DNA from 3 places in the Paenibacillus filicis genome. Region 3 is predicted to be linked to each of the others. Evidence: riboswitches for the same ligand, from Rfam matches in the RefSeq annotation. Region 3 holds a riboswitch; each other region holds the start of a gene.

Region 1 (7,251 bases), on a different contig from region 3:
ACACCGCTCTGTCTCGTTCGGGAGCTGACCAAGAAGTATGAGGAGGCTATCCGAGGCACGATCGCGGAGTGTCTGGAGCATCTGGAGGCCCACCCTCCACAAGGAGAATATTGCTTCATCTTGAATGTGGAGGGGCAGGGCGATGAGGCAGACCAGCAGTCCGCGTGGTGGAGAGAGCTTACGTCTCAAGCGCATGTAGGGAAATATGAAGCGGACGGTTATGATCGTAAGGAAGCGATCAAGCTGGCGGCATTGGACCGGGGAGTTCCCAAGCGGGAGCTGTACAATGAGTTGCATCGCGATCGGTAAAGCTGCAAAAAAAATTCCCTGAACCCGGGAAAATCCAGGTTCAGGGAGTCAAGAGGAGATATGAAAAAGGTTAGAATTACCATAGTTAAATTTGCTATCTCTATTATAACCTATTTTTCTTATTTTGTCACAGGTATTGGCATTTCGGATAAACATTCGTGACAAACGATTTTTCCTTTAAAATAAGATACATTTTCAGCATTGCTACAGAAAATACAAGCAGGCTCATATTTCTTCAGCATGATGCGCTCGCCGTCAACATAAATTTCCAAAGCGTCCTTCTCGCCGATACCCAGCGTTCTGCGAAGCTCGATAGGAATAACAACACGACCCAGTTCGTCGACTTTTCTAACAATACCAGTAGATTTCATCATTTTAAAAATTCCCCTCTCCAAGAAGTCCACTTCATGTATTCGCATAGTGGAATGAAAAAATTATCGTCATGTTTCGACATATTCTTTATACATATGATACCAACCATTCCCAAAATAGTCAACCTAAAAAATACAATATTTCATGACAAATTATTGGCATATTTGATAGATTAAGAAGTGAATAAAGTTGAATTCCCTTGAATTGCTGCACTATAGCAAGTCTTTTGCGTCTTAATGAAAATATTTTGCATTCTGTTGCATGGCGGTTTTGCCTATGAAATTTGCCGTTATTTTTGGAAGAAACATGCGGACAAAATTCGACAAACGGTTCGAGATTTCAGAATCCTTGTCGAAATCCTAAAGTAATTCTAAAGGAGGAGCCTTATGAGTTATCTCTTGGAGGAAGAAAAAGTATTCAAGGACCCGGTCCATAAATACATCTATGTGCAGGATCAAACAATCTGGGATTTGATTAACACCCGTGAGTTCCAGCGCTTGCGCCGCATCCGTCAGCTCGGTACTTGCTTTCTGACCTTCCATGGAGCGGAGCATAGCCGGTTCTCCCATTCGCTTGGCGTCTACGAGGTGACGCGCAAGATTATTTCGCAGTTCGAACGCAATCAGTATGAGGATTGGCCCAAGGAAGAAAGGCTGCTGTGCCTCTGCGCGGCGCTGCTGCATGATGTGGGGCACGGTCCGTTCTCCCACTCGATCGAGAAGACGTTTGGTACCCATCATGAGGAGTGGTCCTGCCGCATCGTGCTGGGTGATACGGAGGTCAATGAGGTGCTGCGCCGCGTGTCGCCGACCTTCCCGCAAGAAGTAGCGGGTGTGATCGCCAAGACCTATCGCAGGGAAATCGTCGTCAGCTTGGTCTCGAGCCAATTGGATGCGGACCGGATGGATTATTTGCTGAGAGATGCGTATTTCACCGGGGTGAACTACGGAACCTTCGACCTGGAGCGGATTCTGCGGGTGATGCGTCCGTATCAGGGACATATCGTCGTCAAGGATAGCGGGATGCATGCGGTGGAAGATTACCTGATGTCACGTTATCAGATGTATTGGCAGGTATATTTCCATCCGGTTACCCGAAGCGCCGAAGTCGTGCTGAATAAAATTTTTCAAAGAGCGAGACATCTGTATGACGACGGCTTTGCCTTCCGCTCACTGCTGGCGCCGCTGCCGGCTTTGTTCCAGCGCAAGCTGACCTGCAGCGAATATTACTTGCTGGATGAAGCCTTCATGCAGACGACGCTGATGCAGTGGACCCTGGAAGACGATCCGATTTTGTCGGATTTATGCAGCCGGTTTCTGCAAAGGCGATTGTTCAAGTATGTAACGCTGGAGATGCTCGATGCAAGTATGCTGGAGCAGCTGCGAGAGCAGCTGGCAGCACTGGGTATAGACCCCGTCTACTACCTCGAGGTGGATTTCCCGTCCGATCAGTCCTATGATATATACCGGCCGGGCGAGCATGATGAGAAGCTTCCCATCCTGCTGCTCGATTCCAACGAACAGCTGACGGAAATATCGCGCAAATCCGAGATTGTCCGCTCCATAAGCGGCATCCAGATGGGAAAATACCACCTGTATTACCCAAGGGATCTGCTGGTGAAACATCTTCCGGAGCTGGATCCGGGCTTGCGGCGACTGTTTGCCTTGTAGCTGTTTCAGTTCCTTCTATATATTAAGAGAAAACGGACAAGCCAAAGGAGAATTATGCTATGCTGATCGACACGCACGCCCACCTCAATGCGCCCCAATTCGATGAAGACCGACACGAAGTGATTGCCCGTGCGAGGGACAACGGAATTGGTCGAATTGTGAATGTAGGCTTTAACCGCGAAACCATCCCTACTTCACTGGCGCTTGCGGAGCAGTATGACTTTATCTACTCGACGGTTGGATGGCATCCGACGGATGCGAAGGATATGACCGAAGAGGATCTGGCCTGGATCGAATCGCTGTGCAGCCATGACAAGGTTGTTGCCATCGGAGAGATCGGGCTGGATTATTATTGGGATACCTCACCGAAGGATGTCCAGGATCGCGTATTCCGCGATCAGATTCGCCTAGCCCGCAAGGTAGGTCTCCCGATTGCGATTCATAACCGCGATGCGCATCACGATGTCGTGCAGACCCTGCGGGAGGAACGAGCTTCCGAGGTCGGAGGTGTCATGCATTGCTACTCCGGTAGCTGGGAAACGGCCAAGCTGTGTCTGGATATGAATTTTTATATTTCATTCGGGGGGCCCGTGACGTTCAAAAATGCGCGCCAGCCCAAAGAGGTGCTGGAAAAGGTGCCGCTGGACCGTCTGCTGATCGAAACCGATGCCCCCTATCTGGCTCCGCATCCTTACCGGGGAAAGCGCAACGAGTCTGCTTATGTGCGTCTGGTCGCAGAGACAGCAGCGGAAATAAAAGGAATTTCCTTAGAAGAATTGGCTGAGATCACGAGTCGGAATGCGATGGAGCTTTTTAGGATTTCATAGGGCCATTTCCCCATGGAAAGCGCACCCAAAAATGAAGTTCCGAATAACGAATCAAGAAAACGAAAGGAAATTGATGCTAAGACTACGTCCGGATGAGAAATAGATGGTTTTTGTTTTGAAAAAAGCGTTTTATATGCCAGATTCGAACCAAATTCGCTCTTTTTTTCTCTGTTTGTATACTTTACAACCGAAGCCTTCGCATCGTACACTCAATAATAACTTCATATCGATCACAATATTTCCAACATCGCTGAGTTTCCGAAAGGGAAACGGGGGAACCACATCACGGCTGACCGGTTGACGGTCACGGGATGTTTTTTTAGGGGTGAATCCTTGTGTGCTGATCAAGTACACGGGGTAGGGCGACTCTCAAGTCCGAATCCGTCAGCTAACCTCGTAAGCGTCTAGAGAGAGGTAACGATTGTCGTGTGCTTATATTTCATTTGGGCCAAATGAAAAAAGTCACGGGAAGGTTCCTCTTCTCCGCTGACTTTTTTGTGTTTCCCTGTAGATGGGATAAATGTCCAAGCACTTTATAAGATGCGCCCGAAGGGGGGACGTAGCAGGCAAGTGGCGGCTCTGATGACAGCGGAAGAAAAGTTGGAAGTAGCATTCCAAACATTTACCATAGTCGCGTCAGACTCTAATCATGCATAACACTCAAAATGGCGAGGCTTTAAGGAGGACCGAACAAGTGGGAGCTGTATCACCTGAGCAAACCCATGTAAGACGATCATCCAGCATGACCTTCGCGTTGCGATGGAAGCATGGAAACTTGCGTATGATAACGATTATCACACTCCTTTCATTCGCTATGACTTTCATGTTTTTGATGATGTTACACGGTACGGCTGTCAAGCGCGTATCGCTCGTTGTGGACGGACAGGAACGCAAGTTCCAAACCCGTGAAGGGGTCCTGCAACGAATCCTGGATGAGCAAGGCATTGCGGTGTCAGATAAGGACCGGCTTTCGCACGGGCTGGACTCCTCGATTAAATCTGGAGACCGCATTACGATTACCCATACAACGCCGCTTCAGTTGACGATGGATGGGGAGACCAAGACCGTATATACGGTCAGCAAGACGGTAGGCGCTGCGCTGCAGGAGCTGAACGTGACGCTTGGCGAGCTGGATAAGGTTATCCCTGCGCCGGATAGCGAGCTTGCGACAGATAGTCCCGTCAAAGTCGTTCGTGTTAAGAAGGAACAAGGCGAGCTGCAGGAAGCGATCGCTTTCGACACGGTGAAGAAGAATGAGCCCCAGCTGCTCAAGGGCAAGGAACAAGTTGTGCAAGAGGGTCAAGAAGGTTTGAAGATCAAGAAAACCGAAAAAGTGTTTGAAGACGGCGTGCTCGTCTCGGAGCAGGTCGTAGGAGAAGCCGTACAAACGGAAAGCAAGCAGCGCATTGTCGCAGTAGGAACCAAGAGTCCCGTTGTCGCATTGTCAGCTTCCTCGCCGAATGTGGAGGAAGTAACCAAGAATGGGGTCAATTTCGGCTATAAGCAAGTGATTAAGAATGTTACGCTGACCGCGTATTCGGCAGGACCGGATTCGACGGGCAAGGATGAGAGCCATCCGCAATACGGCGTAACGTCATCAGGGGCGAAGGTAACGGAAGGTCGTACCATTGCAGTTGACCCTAAAGTAATCCCGATCGGCTGGTGGGTATATATCGACGGTCTCGGCTTCCGCCGGGCTGAGGATACCGGCAGCGCTGTGAAAGGGAATAAGATCGACGTCTACTTCCAGAGTGACAGCTATGCCGACCGCTTCGGTACTAAACGCGGGTATACGGTATACGTCATCGGGCCCAAGAAGCCGTCTGCTGACTAGGAGCACGCAATACGGGAAGACTGATGCATATAGATTAACGGATTAAGAAGAGGCGTTCTAGCACCCTCTTCTTTTTCCATGTTTATGAACGATGAGAGGAAGAACCGACTTGATCAAGGAGATTATCGTAGTGGAAGGCAAGGACGACACAGTCGCCATCAAGCGTGCTGTGGAAGCGGAGACGATCGAAACCGGAGGCTCGGCGATTAATGCGGACATCATCCGGCGGATCCGCCTCGCCCAGGAGCGCAGGGGGGTTATCGTCTTCACAGATCCGGATCATGCGGGGGAACGGATCCGTAAGATCATCGCACGGGAAGTTCCGGGTGCCAAGCATGCGTTTCTCACCCAGCAGGCGGCGACCAGCAAGGGAGATATCGGTGTCGAGAATGCCTCCGTGACTGCTATTCGTGAGGCGCTGGCGAATGTACGTACGGATCAGCCGGCCGGAGAGTCACAGATCAGCTGGGACGATCTGCTGGAGGCCGGGCTCATCGTTCATCCGCAGGCAGCCGCAAGACGGCTGGCTATCGGCAACAGGCTGGGAATCGGCTATTGCAACGGCAAGCAATTCTATAACCGCTGCCGGGCGTTTCAGATCACCCGCGATGAATTCGAAGCCGCCCTGCAGGAGCTGGAGCGGGCAACAGATGAGGAGGCGCAATCATGAGCCAGGAACACTTACAGGCGCCAGGCGGACAAACTGCCGGTGATATCGCTTCGCCCAAACGGACGAAGGATTTGATGCAGAAATACGGATTTACCCTCAAGAAAAGCCTCGGACAAAACTTCCTGATCGACCAGAATGTGCTGAACCGTATCGTATCCGCCGCCGGGCTGGATGCCTCCAAGGGCGCGCTGGAAATCGGTCCGGGCATCGGGGCGTTAACCCAGCAGCTGGCCAAGCTCGCAGCCAAGGTTGTCGCTGTTGAGATCGATCAGCGTCTGCTGCCGATGCTGGAGGAGACGCTGGCTCCTTACCCCCATGCGGAGGTCGTGCATGCCGATGTGCTGAAGGTGGATTTGCAGGCGCTCTTCGCAGAACGGTTCCAGGGTGTGGACAAGGTGAGCGTCGTGGCGAACCTTCCTTACTACGTGACGACCCCTATCCTGATGAAGCTCCTGGAGGAGCGTCTTCCTCTGGAGAATATCGTCGTCATGATTCAGAAGGAAGTGGCCGAACGGATGGCTGCCAAACCGGGGGGCAAGGAGTACGGCTCGCTCAGTATTGCCGTACAGTATTATTGCGAGCCCGAGCTGGTTGCGATCGTTCCACAGACCGTGTTTATTCCGCAGCCTAATGTAGATTCGGCCGTCATCAGGCTTAAGCTAAGAGAGGCGCCTGCCGTTCAAGTTGAGGATGAGGCGTTCTTCTTCGAGGTCGTACAGGCCAGCTTCACCCAGCGCCGCAAAACGATCTATAACAATCTGGCGGCCAAGTTCTTCACCAAGGAAACCAAGCCAGAGCTGGAGCAGCTGCTGCAGGGAGCGGGCATCGAGCCGTCCCGCCGCGGCGAGACGTTGTCGATGGCTGAGTATGCGACGCTGACGGCGGCGCTGTCCGCTTACTTGGGCAAGGCGTCCGGGAAGGACGATCCGGCGTAGGCGAATCGTCTGCACCATTTGCCCAGAGCCGCCATACGATAGACGAGGAGGCGATGAAGCCATGAAACAGGGAGACCTGGTCACTCGAAAGTCGTACGGCGGCGACATTGTTTTCAAAATTCATGAGATGGGCAGGCACTACGCCGTGCTCCGCGGTGTGGAGCTTCGGCTGCTCGCTGACGCTCCGCTGCCTGACTTGAATGTGATGCCGCAGCTCGACCCCTACCTCGATACGACGCTGACAAGACCCAAATGGATGGAAGCTGTGCGGCGCAATTCTCTGGCCGCTACGATACCCCCTGAGCATGTCGGCTGGGGCAGCTCTGCTGCCGCGGCACCGGCAAATCCGAACTTGCCTGCCCAGGCGCCTAAGCCGCGTCCTGTGTTCTTTGACGTGCCCGGCAAGGTGCTTCATCTGGACGGGGACCCCAACTATCTCCGCAAATGCATGAACCTGTACGGAGAGCTGCGCGTTCCTGCAGAAGGCTATTACGTGGCCGAGCCGAACATGACGGATGCGGTCAGACGCTTGCTGCCGCAGGTCAGGCCCGATATTGTCGTCATCACGGGGCATGACGGTCTGCTCAAGAATCGCGTGAACGGAGACATCTCTCAGCTCAGCAGCTACAAGAAC
Region 2 (7,251 bases), on a different contig from region 3:
ACATCAAGGAAGACCTCCAGCGGAAGATGCAGGAGGCGGCCGAGGAGCTGAACTTCGAGCGGGCCAAGGAGATGCGCGACCAGATCATGCATATCAATGCGGTGATGGAGAAGCAGAAGATCACGACGACGGATAAGATGGACCGCGACGTGTTTGGCTTCGCCGTGGACAAGGGCTGGATGTGCGTGCAGATTCTGTATATGCGCCAAGGCAAGCTGATCGAGCGACATGCGACGATGTTCCCTTACTATGGGCAGGCTTACGACGACTTTATCTCCTTCGTGACCCAGTACTACAGCGACAATCCGGCGCTGCCGAAGGAGATTTTCCTGCCGCTCAGTGCAGAGGAAGCGGAGATTGCCGTCGGCCCCGCAGATGCTGCAGGCATACAGAAGGAATCCGGCTTGGAGGTTGAAAGTCAGGCGGACCGGCTGGCTTTCCGTGAAGCGGTGGCTGCGGCGGAAGCCGGGGAGCCACTGCCTGACGATGAAGGGGAACCGCAAGCGGATGAAGGCTCCACTGAATCCAAAGCATCGGATGACGGAGGTCTATCCGAGGTGAAATCGGACGTCAAGGAAGCGCTGGAGAGCTGGCTGAAGGTTCGGGTTCATATGCCGCGCCGCGGGCTGAAGAAGAATATGGTCGGCATGGCCTGTGACAACGCCCGTGTGGCGCTGGAGGAGAAGTTCAAGCTGATCGAGCGGGATGCCGAGCGGACCGTGAAGGCCGTCGAGAATCTGGGGCAATACCTGGGAACGGGAACGATCCACCGGATCGAGGCTTTCGATAACTCGAATATTCAGGGCTCGGACCCGGTTTCCGCCATGGTCGTCTTCACTGACGGCAAGCCCGACCGCAAGGAATACCGCAAGTACAAGATTAAGACTGTACAAGGGCCGGACGACTACGAAACGATGCGGGAGGTCGTACGGCGGCGGTATGAGCGCGTATTGAAGGAAGGACTGCGGATGCCCGATCTGATCGTCATCGACGGAGGGCGGGGACATCTGGCGGCAGCCGTCGACGTGCTGGAGAATGAGCTGGGCCTGCATCTGCCTGTATGCGGGCTGGTGAAGGATGCCAAGCATAAGACGGCGCAGCTGCTGATGGGGGACCCGGCGGAGGTCGTGCCTCTGCCGCGCGACAGCCAGGAGTTTTACCTGCTGCAGCGCATCCAAGACGAGGTTCACCGCTTCGCTATCACGTTCCACCGCGAGACGCGGGCCAAGTCGATGATCGTCTCGACGCTCGACTCGATCACCGGGATCGGCGAGAAGCGCCGCAAGGCCATGCTCAAGCATTTTGGCTCGCTGAAGAAAATCAAAGAGGCCGAAGTCGCAGACTTCAAGCCTCTGGGCATAGGGGAGAAGCTCGCTCTCCATATTCTTGCTTCGCTGAACGGTCCAGCAGATACAGACCCGGATGCGGCTTCCGGGGAAGAGAGCGACAAAGTGTCTGGCGAGTTGGAGAATACCGGGCTGGCGGAATAACCGAAGCTCCAGTCAGACACCACATCTCAGTTGTTCCATAGCGGACGAGAATCAAGGGTAGCGCGCGGAAGGCAAGGACGGAGGACGGCGTCTGATCCGTCCGTGAATCGCATAGAGCAGCCAGCCGGCCGCCGCAGGGACGAAGAAGTAGACCAGTCCTGCGGCGGCTTGTTTGGCGTCCCCGTCATAGATGAGTGACAGGCCCATCAGGATGCTGTCCATGGACGCATGGGCGAAGACGGCCGTCAGGAAGCCGTAGCGCAGGAAGGCATAGCCGAACAGAATGCCGATGACGGTCACCTCGATCAGACGGGTATAGACCGGGTAGATCGGGTACTGCGTATGGCTCATCGCCCATACGATGCTTGGGATGAGCACGGAGACGAACGGGCTGCGGGTCAGCCGCAGCATCAGGGACACGCCCAGCAGGCGGAAGACCGCTTCCTCGGAGATGGCTGCCGACCACGCGAGCAGCGGGAAAATTTCCGGATGCGTCATATTGTAGACGGAGTCGCTGGGGTCGTTCACGGACCAGACATCGAACAGCGCGGAGGCACCGAGGAACAGCACCTGCTGGATGCCTAGAATGAACAGGCCCAGGATGTAGCCGTCCTTCATGGACCGCTTGGCCTGCTCTCCAAAGTCCACGTCCCGCCACACGGCCCAAGGGCGGACGCCGCGGTCCTGCGTGAGCTTACCTCCGGCAAGCAGGGCGAAATACGTGGATAACGCCATTAGCACAACGTAGGTATTGATGATCCACAGATAGAGGATGGCACCCGCCTCGGATGGCCCGCTGCCATGGCTCGTGCGAAACGCCGGCAGCATATTGTAGTTGTTGAGCAGATACAGCGCTAGAAAGACAAGTGTAAGCAGTGTGCCGCGCACGAAGCTGATCTGCCGCCGGTAGCGCACCACGATCACCAGGGAGGCCAGCGTCATCGCCAGCGAGGCGATCATGCTGATCCTTGTCATAAGCCCGGAGCGGCCGTCCTGGACCTCCTGCCAGCGCACGAAGCTGTCGGGCGGCGGGAATGCCGGTCGGAATGCCGTCACCTGTCCGCCTACCGTCAGCAGCCTCAGCTCCAGCTTGGCTTCGCCGATCTGCTCCGTCCTGCTGACATACACCTGCTCGGCCGCTCCCTCCGGGCTGACTCCGCTGTGCAGCGTGTAGCCTGCGGGATCAAAGCCCATATCCCGGATCGCTTGCTCCGCCGCTGAGCCGGGGGTGCTCTCCAGTGTGGGCAGCGCATCCGTCTTGGCTGTAGGGGCCTTGTAGGCGCTAAAGCTTAGGACGCTGCGGGTCGTAAAGTTGACGCCGACGTAGTAGGTCGAGGTTCCGTCGCGAATTTCCACTTCATAGTAATCGATAGGGAATCGGGCAGCGAACTTCTTCTCATATTCATCCTCCAGCTTGGCCTGCTGAATATAGCCGCTGCGGGACGTATACGATTGGAACAGCGTGTCCGCCGTCTGCTTCCCGGAGAGGCCGAAGCGCCGGTCGATGAAGGCGACAGCCGTCTGGGCCGCTTCCTGCTTGCTGATCGCCGGGGTTGAACGCTTCTCCTGCTCTGGGGAGGAGGGCTTGTCGAACAGCGGAACCGCGTACGAGAGGCCGAAATACAGCAGCAAGCCGATAACGGCGAGCAGCAAGGGGGGGCGTTGCTTGAATGTGGGCATAGCGCACTCCTTATCGGTTGGAATCTATTGGGCAAGAGGGCTCGGTGCTGAGAGCATGCTTTTGGACTGGCACTTGTATTGTATTCGCAAGGACGTCCATCCATGCTTTTGGATAATATCATGATAACATGCGTAAGAGTCGGAAAAAACAAGCCAGCGCAAGGGTTGCCCCCATGTGATCGCTTACAATTGCCCCGGGGATCGCTTTATCCACCCAAAACCGTCAAAAACAGCTTTGTGCTTCCACTCAAACCCGTCTATAATTCATATGAATTGAATAAAAAAGCCGAATTTCGTATTGAAAACGGGGGAACCATGAAACATAGGGGTGAATTCCGTGCCCGGCCGTCCGGCCGCATGCATGGATAGGGTGCCTGTATACCCGAATCCGTCAGCTAACCTCGTAGGCTTGAATGCAGGAACCTTGTACGCAAAGCACTGGGTTTCCCGTGCTTTTTTTGTTGTTCATATACGGCGATGAGGTGCCCCATGAGATGATATCAACCGCACAGAAGCATAAGAAATTCGAGCTGACGCCGCCGCAGATTCTGGTGCTTGGCTTCGCCGCGATTATTCTGCTCGGCACGATTCTGTTGACGCTGCCCTTTTCATCCGCGGATGGCCTCCCGACGCCTGTCCTCGATGCGTTGTTCACCGCGACCTCGGCAGCTTGCGTGACAGGACTTGTCGTCGTAGACACCGGACTTCATTGGTCTTTATTCGGCAAAATCGTCATCATCATCATGATTCAGGTCGGAGGACTTGGCTTCATGACGATGTCTACCTTGTTCGCTTTTGTACTGAAAAAACGGATTTCCTTGAAGGAAAGGCTGATTCTGCAGGAGGCTATGAACCAGGGCAGCATGGAAGGCATTGTCCGGCTGATCCGCAAGGTGCTGGTTTACTCGCTCACCATCGAGCTCGCGGGAGCCATTCTGTTCGCCATCCGGTGGTCCTTCGATCTCGGGGTGGCGAGAGGGATCGGCTACGGGTTCTTTCATGCCATTTCATTTTTCAACAACGCTGGCTTTGATTTATTCGGTGCGGTGAGCGGGCCCTTCACCGGTCTTACCTCCTATGCGGATGATGCGCTGGTCAATGTCGTATCGATGGCGCTCATCGTGCTCGGAGGCCTCGGCTTCGTCGTCCTGTCGGATCTGCTGGAATTCAAGCAGAAGCGGCGGCTGTCCCTGCATTCCAAGGTCGTGCTGTCGGCCAGCGGATTGCTGATTGTGCTAGGAGCTATCGTCATCTTCGCCTTCGAATATTCGAATACGAGAACGCTGGGCCCGCTCGGCTGGGACGGCAAGGTACTGGCTTCGTTCTTCCAGTCCGTGTCGCCGAGAACGGCAGGCGCCAATAGTGTGGACATGGCGGGACTGCGGCAGGCGAGTCAGCTGTTCATCATCATCCTGATGTTTATCGGGGCTTCTCCAGGCTCGACAGGCGGAGGAGTGAAGACGACGACCTTCACGGTGCTGGTCGGGGCCATGATCGCGATGATCCGGGGCAAGGAGGATATCGTGCTGTTCCGCAGCAGACTGGGCAAGGACCGTATCCTGAAGGCGATCACGCTGACGATGCTGGCCTTGTTCCTGGTCATGATCGTCACGATGCTGCTGTCCACGACTGAGGATCACAGCTTTCTAATGATTTTGTTCGAGGTAACGTCCGCATTCGGCACGGTCGGCCTCAGCATGGGACTGACGCCCGATCTGTCGACCTTCGGCAAAGTCATGATCGCCTTGACGATGTTTGCCGGCCGTCTTGGACCGCTGACGCTGGCTTATGCGCTGGGACCCAAAGCGGAGAAAGAGCTGTACAGATACCCGGAAGGGAAAATCACCATCGGATAGGGGAAGAGACACAGGATGAAGCGCAGTCAATATGCCGTTATTGGACTAGGCAGGTTCGGATCGAGTCTGGCCAAGGAACTGATCAAGCTTGGCTATGAGGTTATGGGGATCGACAAGCACGAGGAGCCCGTGGAGGCGATGAGTGAGGAGCTTACACATGTCGTGGTTGCGGATTCTACCGACGAAGACGTCATACGTTCGCTCGGCCTGCGCAACTTCGACTGTGTGATCGTCGCGATCGGCGACGATATCCAGTCCAGTATCCTGACCACGATTCTGCTCAAGGATATCGGGGTCAAGATGGTTGTGGCGAAGGCGTTGTCCGAGCTGCACGGCAAGGTGCTGAACAAGATCGGCGTCGACCGCATTATTTTCCCGGAGCGGGACATGGGGGTGCGGGTTGCGCATCAGCTCGTCTCGCCGAATCTGCTCGATTATATCGAGCTGTCGTGCGAGTACACGATCGCGGAGCTGACGGTTCCAAGGTGTCTGGACGGAAGGACCTTGCGGGATCTCGACACGCGGGCCAAGTACGGCTGCAGCATCGTAGCTATTAATAAGAAAGAAGGCGTTATTATCGCCCCGACGGCCACCGACTCCGTGGAGGAGAAGGATGTGATGGTCATCATCGGGACGAATGACCAGATCGACCATTTCGAGAAGGCTGTGATCCGCTAAGCGGCGGCTACCGCTGACTCGAATGCTTAACCGCCAGATCGATGAACAGCCGGATCGGCGGCTCCAGAGCGGCTTCCTCCGTATATAGGAGCGAGGTCGTTCTTTTTGTTTGCTCCAGCTCCGGGATGAAGCGGACGATCAGGCCGTTTGTTTCCACAAGGACATGCCGCAGATAAGATTCGGGCAGCAGCGTGGCGGTCTGACAGGTCGCTGCCAGCCGGATGATGGCCTCGAAGGAATCGATCTCCATCTTCACATCGGGGTGGACGCTGCAGCGGTGAAACATCTCATCCATCAGCACGCGGTACCACGTTCCCCGGGAAAACAGAATCATCGGCAGCTCATGCAGGTCGGCTGCGCTCAGGTCCGTGCGGTCCGCATAGGGGTGGCTGGCGGGGAGTACGAGGCAAAGCGGATCGTCGAACAGCGGCAGACAGACGAGTCCGGGGTCGTCGATGCCCGAAGCCACGAGGCCGATATCGACCTTCTTCTCCTTGACAAGAGGGACGATCTCGTGGGTTTTGCCTGTCAGCGCCTTGATATCCGTCAGCGGATGCTCACGTGTATAGATCGTGATCAGGTCAGGCAGTGTCGACTGCAGCGTGGTCAGACTGGCGCCGATGACCAGGCTGGCAGGCTTCGTGCTCGTCTTGAAGATCCGGAGCGACTGCTGCAGCTTACGCTCCAGCCGCTGCTGATCCAGCGCGTACTCGTAGCTGATCTCGCCTGCCCGCGTCAGCTCAAGCCGCTTGCCCTTGCGGCGGAACAGCTCGACCCCAAGATCCTCCTCCAGCTTCATGATCTTGCGCGAGAGAGCGGGCTGAGAGATGTTAAGTATCTGGGATGCCTTGTTCAGACTTTGCTGCTGTACGACCGTAATCAGAATATCGAATAGCTCCATCGGGTGTGATCCGCCTCCTTGACAACTTTAGCATATGCATAAATGTTATAAGAGATTATAAGAAATCGGCACTTCCATTATAAGCGAAACAGGAGTAGTATGGTAGTGTCACGGATTGTTCACAAAAAGTACCGCGAATGGTATAAAAGGCTGTCGATTCATGGAAAATAGACGTAGCGTTTTGTGTTGACGCTCTCAGACGTCGGGAGTACAATGATTATTGGTTTTTATCAAGGCCGTGGCTAGCCTAATTATTAGGAGGGGAACGAAAGGTAATGTTCAAAAACTCGTACTTTTCACGAAAGCTTCATTCCTTGCTCGGTGTTATTCCGGTCGGTTTTTTCCTGATCGAGCACCTGCTGACGAACTATTCGGCAGCGAAGGGCGGACCTGGAAGCTTTCTTGAGCACGTCGAATGGCTGCATAGCTTGCCGCTCGTCTTGGCGCTCGAAATTTTCGGAATCTGGATCCCGCTTGCGTATCACGCGATTTACGGTTTATATGTCGCTTATACGGCTCGCAACAATGTGAGCAATTACGGGTATTTCCGCAATCAGATGTTTTTCCTGCAGCGCGTAACCGGTGTCGTTACGTTTATTTTTGTGGCTTGGCACTTTTTTCAAACTCGGTTCCAAATTGCCATCGG
Region 3 (7,251 bases):
AATTGTTCGGGTGCGAATACCTGATTGGGATGAGCGGCCAAATAAACCAGCAGCTGCATCTCCTTCACCGTCAGCAGCGCCGTCTCCGTGCCGGTTTTCACGCGGAGATGAGGCGGGTCGATCTCCAGTCCGCTGATATGGATGATTTCTGAGGCCGGGGAGGCCACCCGTGTGTCCGGGCGTGGGCGTGACAGCGGAACGCGGCGCAGATTGGCCTGAATTCTCGCGACTACGACCGCCGGGTCGAACGGCTTCTCGATGTAATCATCGCCGCCGATCTCCAGTCCCCGCACAATATCGCCGGAGGACGTATTGCAGCTGATGAAGACAATCGGCACCCTGGATACACTGCGGATGCGTCTGCACAGCTCGTAGCCGTCCATATCCGGCAGGACGATATCCAGAAGTGCCAGATCCGGCGATTCGGCCTCGAAGCGCTCCAAGCCTTCCGTTGCGTTGCCGGCTTCAATGACGGTGAATCCCTGGGGCTCGAGATAGAGCTTCAGCAGATCGCGTATGTCATCCGTATCTTCTACGATGAGTATTTTTTCCTTTACCATGACGGTCTCCTTAATACGGGATAATAACGTACTTGGATAAAATAATGGCTAGGCTTGCTGCATAGGGTTATCTGGGATCAAACTTATAGCCTACGCCACGAATGTTATGAATATAAAGCGGACCGTTCGGATGCGGCTCGAGCTTCTTGCGCAGGTTACTGAGATGGACAATGACCGTTCGCGTATTGCCATGGCTTTCCATCCCCCAGACAGCGGCATAGAGCTCCTCCAGCGTGAAGACGGTGCCGGGATTCCGGGCCAGATAGACGAGGAGCTGGAACTCCTTGGTGACCAGCATAACCGGAGAGCCGCCGAGCAGCACCTGGAAGCGGAGCGGATCGATCTCGAGACCCTTCCAGCGGATGGTTTCCTCCTTGGATAGCGTCCCTGCTGGGGACTCCCACCGGCGGTCCCGCCGGAAAACCGCGGAGCGCCGCAGATTCGCCTGTACTCTGGCGACCACGACCTCCGGATCGAAGGGCTTGGCAATATAGTCATCCGCCCCAAGCTCCAAACCGCGGATGATGTCCGAGGAATGGGGATGCCCGCTCACCAGTACGATCGGGACATTGGAGTAGCTGCGGATCTGCTGGCAGAGCTCCAGGCCATCCGTCAGCGGAGGCGCAATATTCAGAAGGACCAGATCCGGCTCTAAGCGGTCGAACTGCTCGATTGCTTCTAGCGAGCCGGTAGCTTCGTGCACCTCGAAGCCGCTTTCGGTCAGGTAAACCTTCAATATGTTTCTAGCTTCGGGCTCTTCCTCAATGATGAGGATTTTCCGGTGGTTCACGAATGGGTGGCTCCTTTCCCTTGCCCTGCAGGCTGCCTGCCGGACCCCGGAAGCTCATTGGAATCAGTCGGAAGGCGGAATCCGAGGCGCGTTGCACCATGGTTCATCGGAAAGCCGAGGCTGTATACGGAAGGCATAAGTATTAAGCATCTTTAAGATAAATTGACCTCGATTTGAAGCCGTTGCGGGCGGAAATCCAGTATACTTTTCAGTATACCATAGTTCTGGAAGTTTGCGATGCCGCTAGAGGGACTGAGAGAGAGAACACCCGTAGACAACAGACAAGGATAAGGGGTGCTGGAGATGGCTAAAGTACTGGTTGTGGACGATGCGGCTTTCATGCGTGCCATTATAGGCGGGATGATGCGAGATTTGGGCCACGAGGTGGTCGGTGAGGCTGAGAATGGGCTCGTCGCCCTGCAAAAATATTCGCTCCTCAAGCCGGATTTTGTCACGCTTGATATCACGATGCCGGAGATGGATGGAGTCGAGGCGCTGCGCAATATCATGAAGCAGGACCGCAATGCCAAGGTGCTGATGTGCTCGGCTATGGGGCAGCAGAGTCTGGTCATCGAAGCGATCAAGCTCGGGGCTAAGGATTTTCTGGTCAAGCCAATCCAGAAGGAGCGCGTAGTCAGTACGCTGCAGCGGCTGCTCGGTTAATAGGGAAGGAGGCTTTGCTTGCCAAGTCGGCAAGCGAAGTCTCCTTCTTTGCTGTGTCGGCAGCCCGGCAGCTTGGTTCTTCCGGCGTGTCGTCAGTCTCTCCACGGTCTGTCGGCTCCTGCATCCAGGTCATCTCCGGCAGGCCTTGCGCTCTCGGACTTGAGAATGAGCTTGTATGTCTCGATCGCTTGCGCCCGTGAGGCCTTCAGATCGACGATTGCCTCGGGCAGAGGCTTGTGAATCTCTTTGTCGGAGCGGCCCGCGAGATGCGGCAGCCACCGGCGAATATAAGCGCCCGAGGGATCGTGGGTCTCGGACTGGGTAGCCGGGTTCATCACCCGGAAGTAGGGGGCCGCATCGAAGCCTAGGGAGGCACACCAGAGCCAGCCGCCCCGGTTCAGCACGTTGTCGTAATCGCTCAGCTTGTACCGGAAGTAGCGCTCCCCGTAAGGAAATGGACAGCCCAGGTTTTTCGTCAGGAACATAGCGGTGATCATTCGGAGCCGGTTAGGCATCCAGCCGGTTTCATTCAGCTCGGTCATGGCCGCATCGATGATCGGAATGCCGGTACGTCCCTCGGCCCAGGCCCGGAAGTGCGTATCGCCGAGCGGAGACAGATCGAATACCTGCTCATAGCGGAAAAAATCCGGGTCAAGTCTCGACTGGTAGAGGTAGAAGTCGCGCCACGCGAGCTGGCGCAGCCATGGTTCGATGCCGATCGGCGCTTCCATCAGCCGCTCGTAGACCTCACGTATGGATAGGGCGCCGACATTCAAGTGGCGGCTGATCCGGCTCGTATCCTCGCGCGCGAAGCGGTCCCGTCCGTCGGCGTAGCCAGCCAGCCGCTCATCGAGGAAGCTCTCCAGCGCCTGCATCGGGTCCGGTTCGTCGCCGGAATCAGCTGGGTCATCATGCTGAAGCTGCGCTCCCAGCTCAGGCGGGAGCCGGAAGCCGTCCCTCACATCGGAGTGGAGCTCGGCAGTTTCGAGCTCAGCCACAGACCGGGTGGAGGCTGGCTTGAACCGCTCCGTTACATAGGCGCTCCAGCGCTTGTAGAACGGAGTGAATACCTTGTAAGGATCTTCCCTGCCGCTCCAGCGCACGAAGTCGCGCAGGTCGGCGAGCGCCGCCTCGTCATAGGCAGTCGCCGGGATACCGCGCTCCGCCGCCAGCTGACGCAGCTCACGGTCCCGGGTCAGGGCATAGGGCGTGTGGTCCTCGTGCCAGACGATCTCCCGGATCGGATGCGCGTCGGCGATCCGGCTCACAACAGCCGCAGGCTCACCGTACAGCACATGAAGCCGGCGACCATGCTTCGTATAGAGCCGCTGCAGCCTGCCCGCATGAGCGAGGAAGTTCCGTCCGCTGTGTTCCCGGCCCCGGCCGTTGCGCAGCAGGAACGGGTCCAGGACCAGGATATGCAGACTGGGAAGTCCGGAGGCGAATATAGCGTCCAGAGCAGGCAGATCATGTGTGCGTAGGTCTTTGCGGTGAATGAATAAGATCATAAGAGACTGGCTCCTTTTCGGCCAAATTAGCATGAATACCATGCTGGAAAGAGAGAAAGCCCGGGCTTCGCACCGGAGAGCCGTTCGGAGAACGAACGAATCAGCGGAGCAGGCCAGGGCTTTCTCGCATGGTATGTGGAATGGACAACAGAGCAGCTTACTTCTGGGTGTCGGACATCACTTGATTGAATTGATCTTCGGACAGGACGCGACGTGCGGTAACATAACGCTTGGCGTAGTAGTTGTCAGACAGCTTCGTAATCACAACGCCCTCATCGGTAGCGGAATGATAGAATTTACCGTCTCCTACATAGACGCCGACATGGGAAATTCCTTTGCCGTCGGTGTTGAAGAATACAAGATCGCCTGGGCGTAAGTCGCTTTTTTCGACTTGAGTGCCCTCCTGAGCTTGGCTCTTGGAGGAATGCGGCAGGTCAAGACCGAGCTTGTTGAAGACCCAAGAAGTATATCCGGAGCAGTCAAAACCTTTGAGTGTCGTGCCCGACCATTTGTACGGAGCACCTAAACCCTCGTTAACCGCTGCGCTTAGTGGGCTTTCAGCAAGAGCGCTTCCAAGCGAAACACTAAAGAATAAAACCGTAGAGCAGACAAACCCGACAAGCTTCTTCAAAGAAGTTTCCCCTTCCAGTGCCTACGAGGTTAGCTGAAGGGTTCGGTTGAAGGTTCCCTATGATCACTCTAAAGCGAGATCAATTCACCCAGAAATGGTTCCCCCGTTTTCTAAGACAGAAATTCGGCAATTTTTTCTTATTTGGTTTTCCTGAAGTACAAGTATTCGAGCTAAACTGACGAACTCCTTCTTCGTCACAAATTTGTCACATTTAAACTGTTTAAAGTGAAACCCTGACGGGTAATGAGCTTTGCGTCTTGATAACGTATTCATCAATTCAGGAGTAGATACGGCTAATAGCCAGAGAAAGCTGCACAGGCTCTGCGTTTTTGTCTGAAACTATCGAATGCCGGACCGGAGCGCAAAGGATGGCGAACAAGCAGACGGGTTAAGATTTGACTTTACCTGGGGAGAACCACTACAATTTGTAGTGTGAGGTGCGCAAAGCCATGAAAATTCAAAATTTCAAGTTTTACGAGAAAGGTCTCAACCGGTTCTTCGGGCCGCTGGAGGCGAAGGTGCTCGAGATATTGTGGGCGAAGCCCGGGCTGTCGATCAAGGAAGTGCAGCAGAAGCTGGAGCAACAGGAGGAGCGGCTGAACTTCAATACCGTGATGACGGTCATGAACCGGCTAGTAACCAAAGGGGTGCTGAACAAGAAGCTGGAGGGGCGTGCTTCGGTATACGAGCCTTTCGACACGAAGGAGCACTTTCTGGAGATGCAGTCCAAGGAGATCACCCACGAGCTGCTGGAGGACTTCGGCCCGCTTGTCGTTAATCATATGCTGGATGCGCTGGAGGAAGCGGACCCTGAGATGATCGAGAAGCTGGAACAAAAAATCAAAGCGTTGAAAAAGGAAACCTAGACCATGTGGAAGAACAGGTCCAAACTTCTTTTTGCCACACCGTTGCTCATTGCGCTGCTGGTGTGGTCGCAGATGGGATTGTATGCGGCCCATAAGACACTCGGCTGGGACATCAGATTCAATATCATCGACCTGTGCAACCACCTGCTCTTGAAATTAGGCTTTGGCTCGATCAGCCCTGTGCTCAACTTGCTCGTAGCCTATACGGCAGTCGTCACTCTCTGGCTCGTGGCGAAGCAAGCCTATGCGGCCAGGCAAGCGCTGCGGAAGGTTCAGGAGCGGACGCATCACCCGCTTACGGCTATGCTGCAGGCCAGATTTCCGGAGGACAAGCATTCGCTGATCGTGATCGCAGCCAAGCAGCCATTTGCCTTGACGCTCGGACTGTTCCGTCCCCGGATCGTGCTCTCGTCCGGCTTGCTGGAGCTGCTGGACCCCAGCGAGATCGAAGCCGTCTACTATCACGAGCGCTCGCACCGGCGTCATCGCGATCCGCTCAAAACCTTCGTGCTGCTGGTCGTCAGCAAGGTCATGTGGTATGTCCCCATTCTGGACTGGTGCAGCCGTCATTACAAGATCGCCAGAGAGATTATTGCCGATCATGAGGCGATGACCGTCATGGGTACGCCCGCAAGCCTTGGCAGTGCGCTGCTCAAGCTGCTCAAGAAGCAGGATCGCCCGCAGGCTGTGGACTTTGCTTATGTGTCCTTTGCCGATACGTCGATCAACTACAGGATTCACCATATCATAGATCCCGAATCCGCAGCATCGCCGCAGCTGCCGGTGATGCTAGCCGTCATCTCGCTGCCGGTCGTGCTCGTGTTATCGGGGGTATTCTTTCTTTCCCTGCTTTAAATTTTTTTACCAACAAACACTACGTTGTGTAGTGCTATTAGGAGGAGTTTGAAGATGAATAAAAATAAGCTGGCCGCTACAGCGGCAGGAGTCTTGGTCGTTTTATTGGCTGGTGGTTACTGGGCCTATGACTACTATGCAGGCAATCATGTGGAGGTTAAGGATGTGATCTCGACCGCCAGTCCTGCTGGTACGGCAGGAGGGTCGACCCCTGCACCCTCAGGAGGAGCGGTAGCTGCGGATCAAATCAATGGCAGCTGGAAGGTTCTCCCGGCTTCCGAAGTCTATTTCTCCGTTACGACATCGAAGGAGACTGTTAATTTCGTGGTGACCCCTGTTCAAGGAGCCTGGCAGCTGGATACGTCTGCGCCTGCCAAGTCTACGGCCGAGGGCAAGGTGGAGGTAGGCAAGCTGAGCTCGGGCAACGGTCAGCGGGACAGCCATGTGAAGAGCGAGGAATATCTGGATACCGCCAAATTCCCCGAGGCTACGTTCACCGTCAAGTCATTCGGCGAATTGCCGAAGCAATGGAAGGAAGGTGAGAAGCTGCCTCTGGAGCTCCCCGGAACACTGAAGGTGAAGGACAAAACGAAGGATGTCGTCTTCAAGAGTGAGGCGGTGTACGAGCAGGGTAAACTCAAGCTGCAGGGAAGCACGGTGGTAACCTTCGATGATTTCGGCATGAAAAATCCTCACGCCGTCACCTTGAGCACGCAGAACGATCTGCAGGTACAGCTGCGGCTTGTGCTGGAGAAGGCCTAAGCTGTTTGATATAGATAAGAAGGCTGCCTCGGAAGAACTTCCGGGCAGCCTTCTTGACGTTCGGGTCGGACCGCTCAGGCTTTCTCGGTCCATAGAGCATACTGGGTGCCGATGGACCACAGCTTGAAGAACATCTGGGCCAGCCGGTAGGCCTGGATGCCTGCCAGAGCGAGGAAGCCTGCCCAGATGAAGGAGGCAGTCATCACTGCGGCGGTCACCGCTGCCGTCAGTGCCGCGACGATCACGGCCGCAGCGACGATGGCAGGCAGGTGGCGAAGCACGAACAGGACCGTGGACAGCAGGGAGCGCTCGTCCGTCCGCCCGATCTGCAGATGCATGAAGAACAACTGGATGAGGAAGACATAGAGGACATAGACGGCCAGCGCCGGCAGCAGTGCTTTGCCCAGCTCCGGGTAGGAGGCTTGCTTGGACACATGCTCCCAGAGGTAAGGAGCCAGCCAGGAGAGAGGCGCGGCCATCAGGGCGAGCTGCAGGATATAGTAGCCGAGGAACGGCAGCGACAGCTTGCGGATGCCTTCTACGAACCTGTAGCCTGCGTTCATTCCGGTATGATGCAGGGAGTAGTAGACGCCGGCGTTCAGCAGCGGATGAAGCA

Evidence for each region. A riboswitch is a leader RNA that binds a small molecule or an ion and turns the genes downstream of it on or off. The one in region 3 is predicted to bind cyclic di-AMP.
Region 1: linked by a shared signal. The riboswitch ahead of WMW72_RS34660 (ubiquitin-like domain-containing protein) and the one ahead of WMW72_RS23045 (C40 family peptidase) in region 3 are both predicted to bind cyclic di-AMP.
Region 2: linked by a shared signal. The riboswitch ahead of WMW72_RS31465 (TrkH family potassium uptake protein) and the one ahead of WMW72_RS23045 (C40 family peptidase) in region 3 are both predicted to bind cyclic di-AMP.

What each region holds. Positions count from the first base shown of each region.
Region 1 is NZ_JBBPCC010000041.1:14,815-22,065, reverse strand. Features, by position in the region: gene rsmI (16S rRNA (cytidine(1402)-2'-O)-methyltransferase) at 1-309, shown strand, start outside; gene WMW72_RS34675 (AbrB/MazE/SpoVT family DNA-binding domain-containing protein) at 429-683, opposite strand; gene WMW72_RS34670 (HD domain-containing protein) at 1,068-2,351, shown strand; gene WMW72_RS34665 (TatD family hydrolase) at 2,411-3,178, shown strand; cyclic di-AMP (ydaO/yuaA leader) riboswitch at 3,417-3,597, shown strand; gene WMW72_RS34660 (ubiquitin-like domain-containing protein) at 3,873-5,012, shown strand; gene rnmV (ribonuclease M5) at 5,122-5,682, shown strand; gene rsmA (16S rRNA (adenine(1518)-N(6)/adenine(1519)-N(6))-dimethyltransferase RsmA) at 5,679-6,617, shown strand; gene yabG (sporulation peptidase YabG) at 6,679-7,251, shown strand, end outside.
Region 2 is NZ_JBBPCC010000030.1:24,712-31,962, reverse strand. Features, by position in the region: gene uvrC (excinuclease ABC subunit UvrC) at 1-1,490, shown strand, start outside; gene WMW72_RS31470 (CPBP family intramembrane glutamic endopeptidase) at 1,542-3,170, opposite strand; cyclic di-AMP (ydaO/yuaA leader) riboswitch at 3,445-3,595, shown strand; gene WMW72_RS31465 (TrkH family potassium uptake protein) at 3,665-5,026, shown strand; gene WMW72_RS31460 (potassium channel family protein) at 5,042-5,704, shown strand; gene WMW72_RS31455 (LysR family transcriptional regulator) at 5,712-6,605, opposite strand; gene WMW72_RS31450 (succinate dehydrogenase cytochrome b558 subunit) at 6,881-7,251, shown strand, end outside.
Region 3 is NZ_JBBPCC010000016.1:176,265-183,515, forward strand. Features, by position in the region: gene WMW72_RS23025 (response regulator transcription factor) at 1-560, opposite strand, end outside; gene WMW72_RS23030 (response regulator transcription factor) at 628-1,350, opposite strand; gene WMW72_RS23035 (response regulator) at 1,654-2,013, shown strand; gene WMW72_RS23040 (cryptochrome/photolyase family protein) at 2,106-3,521, opposite strand; gene WMW72_RS23045 (C40 family peptidase) at 3,679-4,152, opposite strand; cyclic di-AMP (ydaO/yuaA leader) riboswitch at 4,156-4,291, opposite strand; gene WMW72_RS23050 (BlaI/MecI/CopY family transcriptional regulator) at 4,602-5,018, shown strand; gene WMW72_RS23055 (M56 family metallopeptidase) at 5,022-5,873, shown strand; gene WMW72_RS23060 (YceI family protein) at 5,928-6,635, shown strand; gene WMW72_RS23065 (hypothetical protein) at 6,710-7,251, opposite strand, start outside.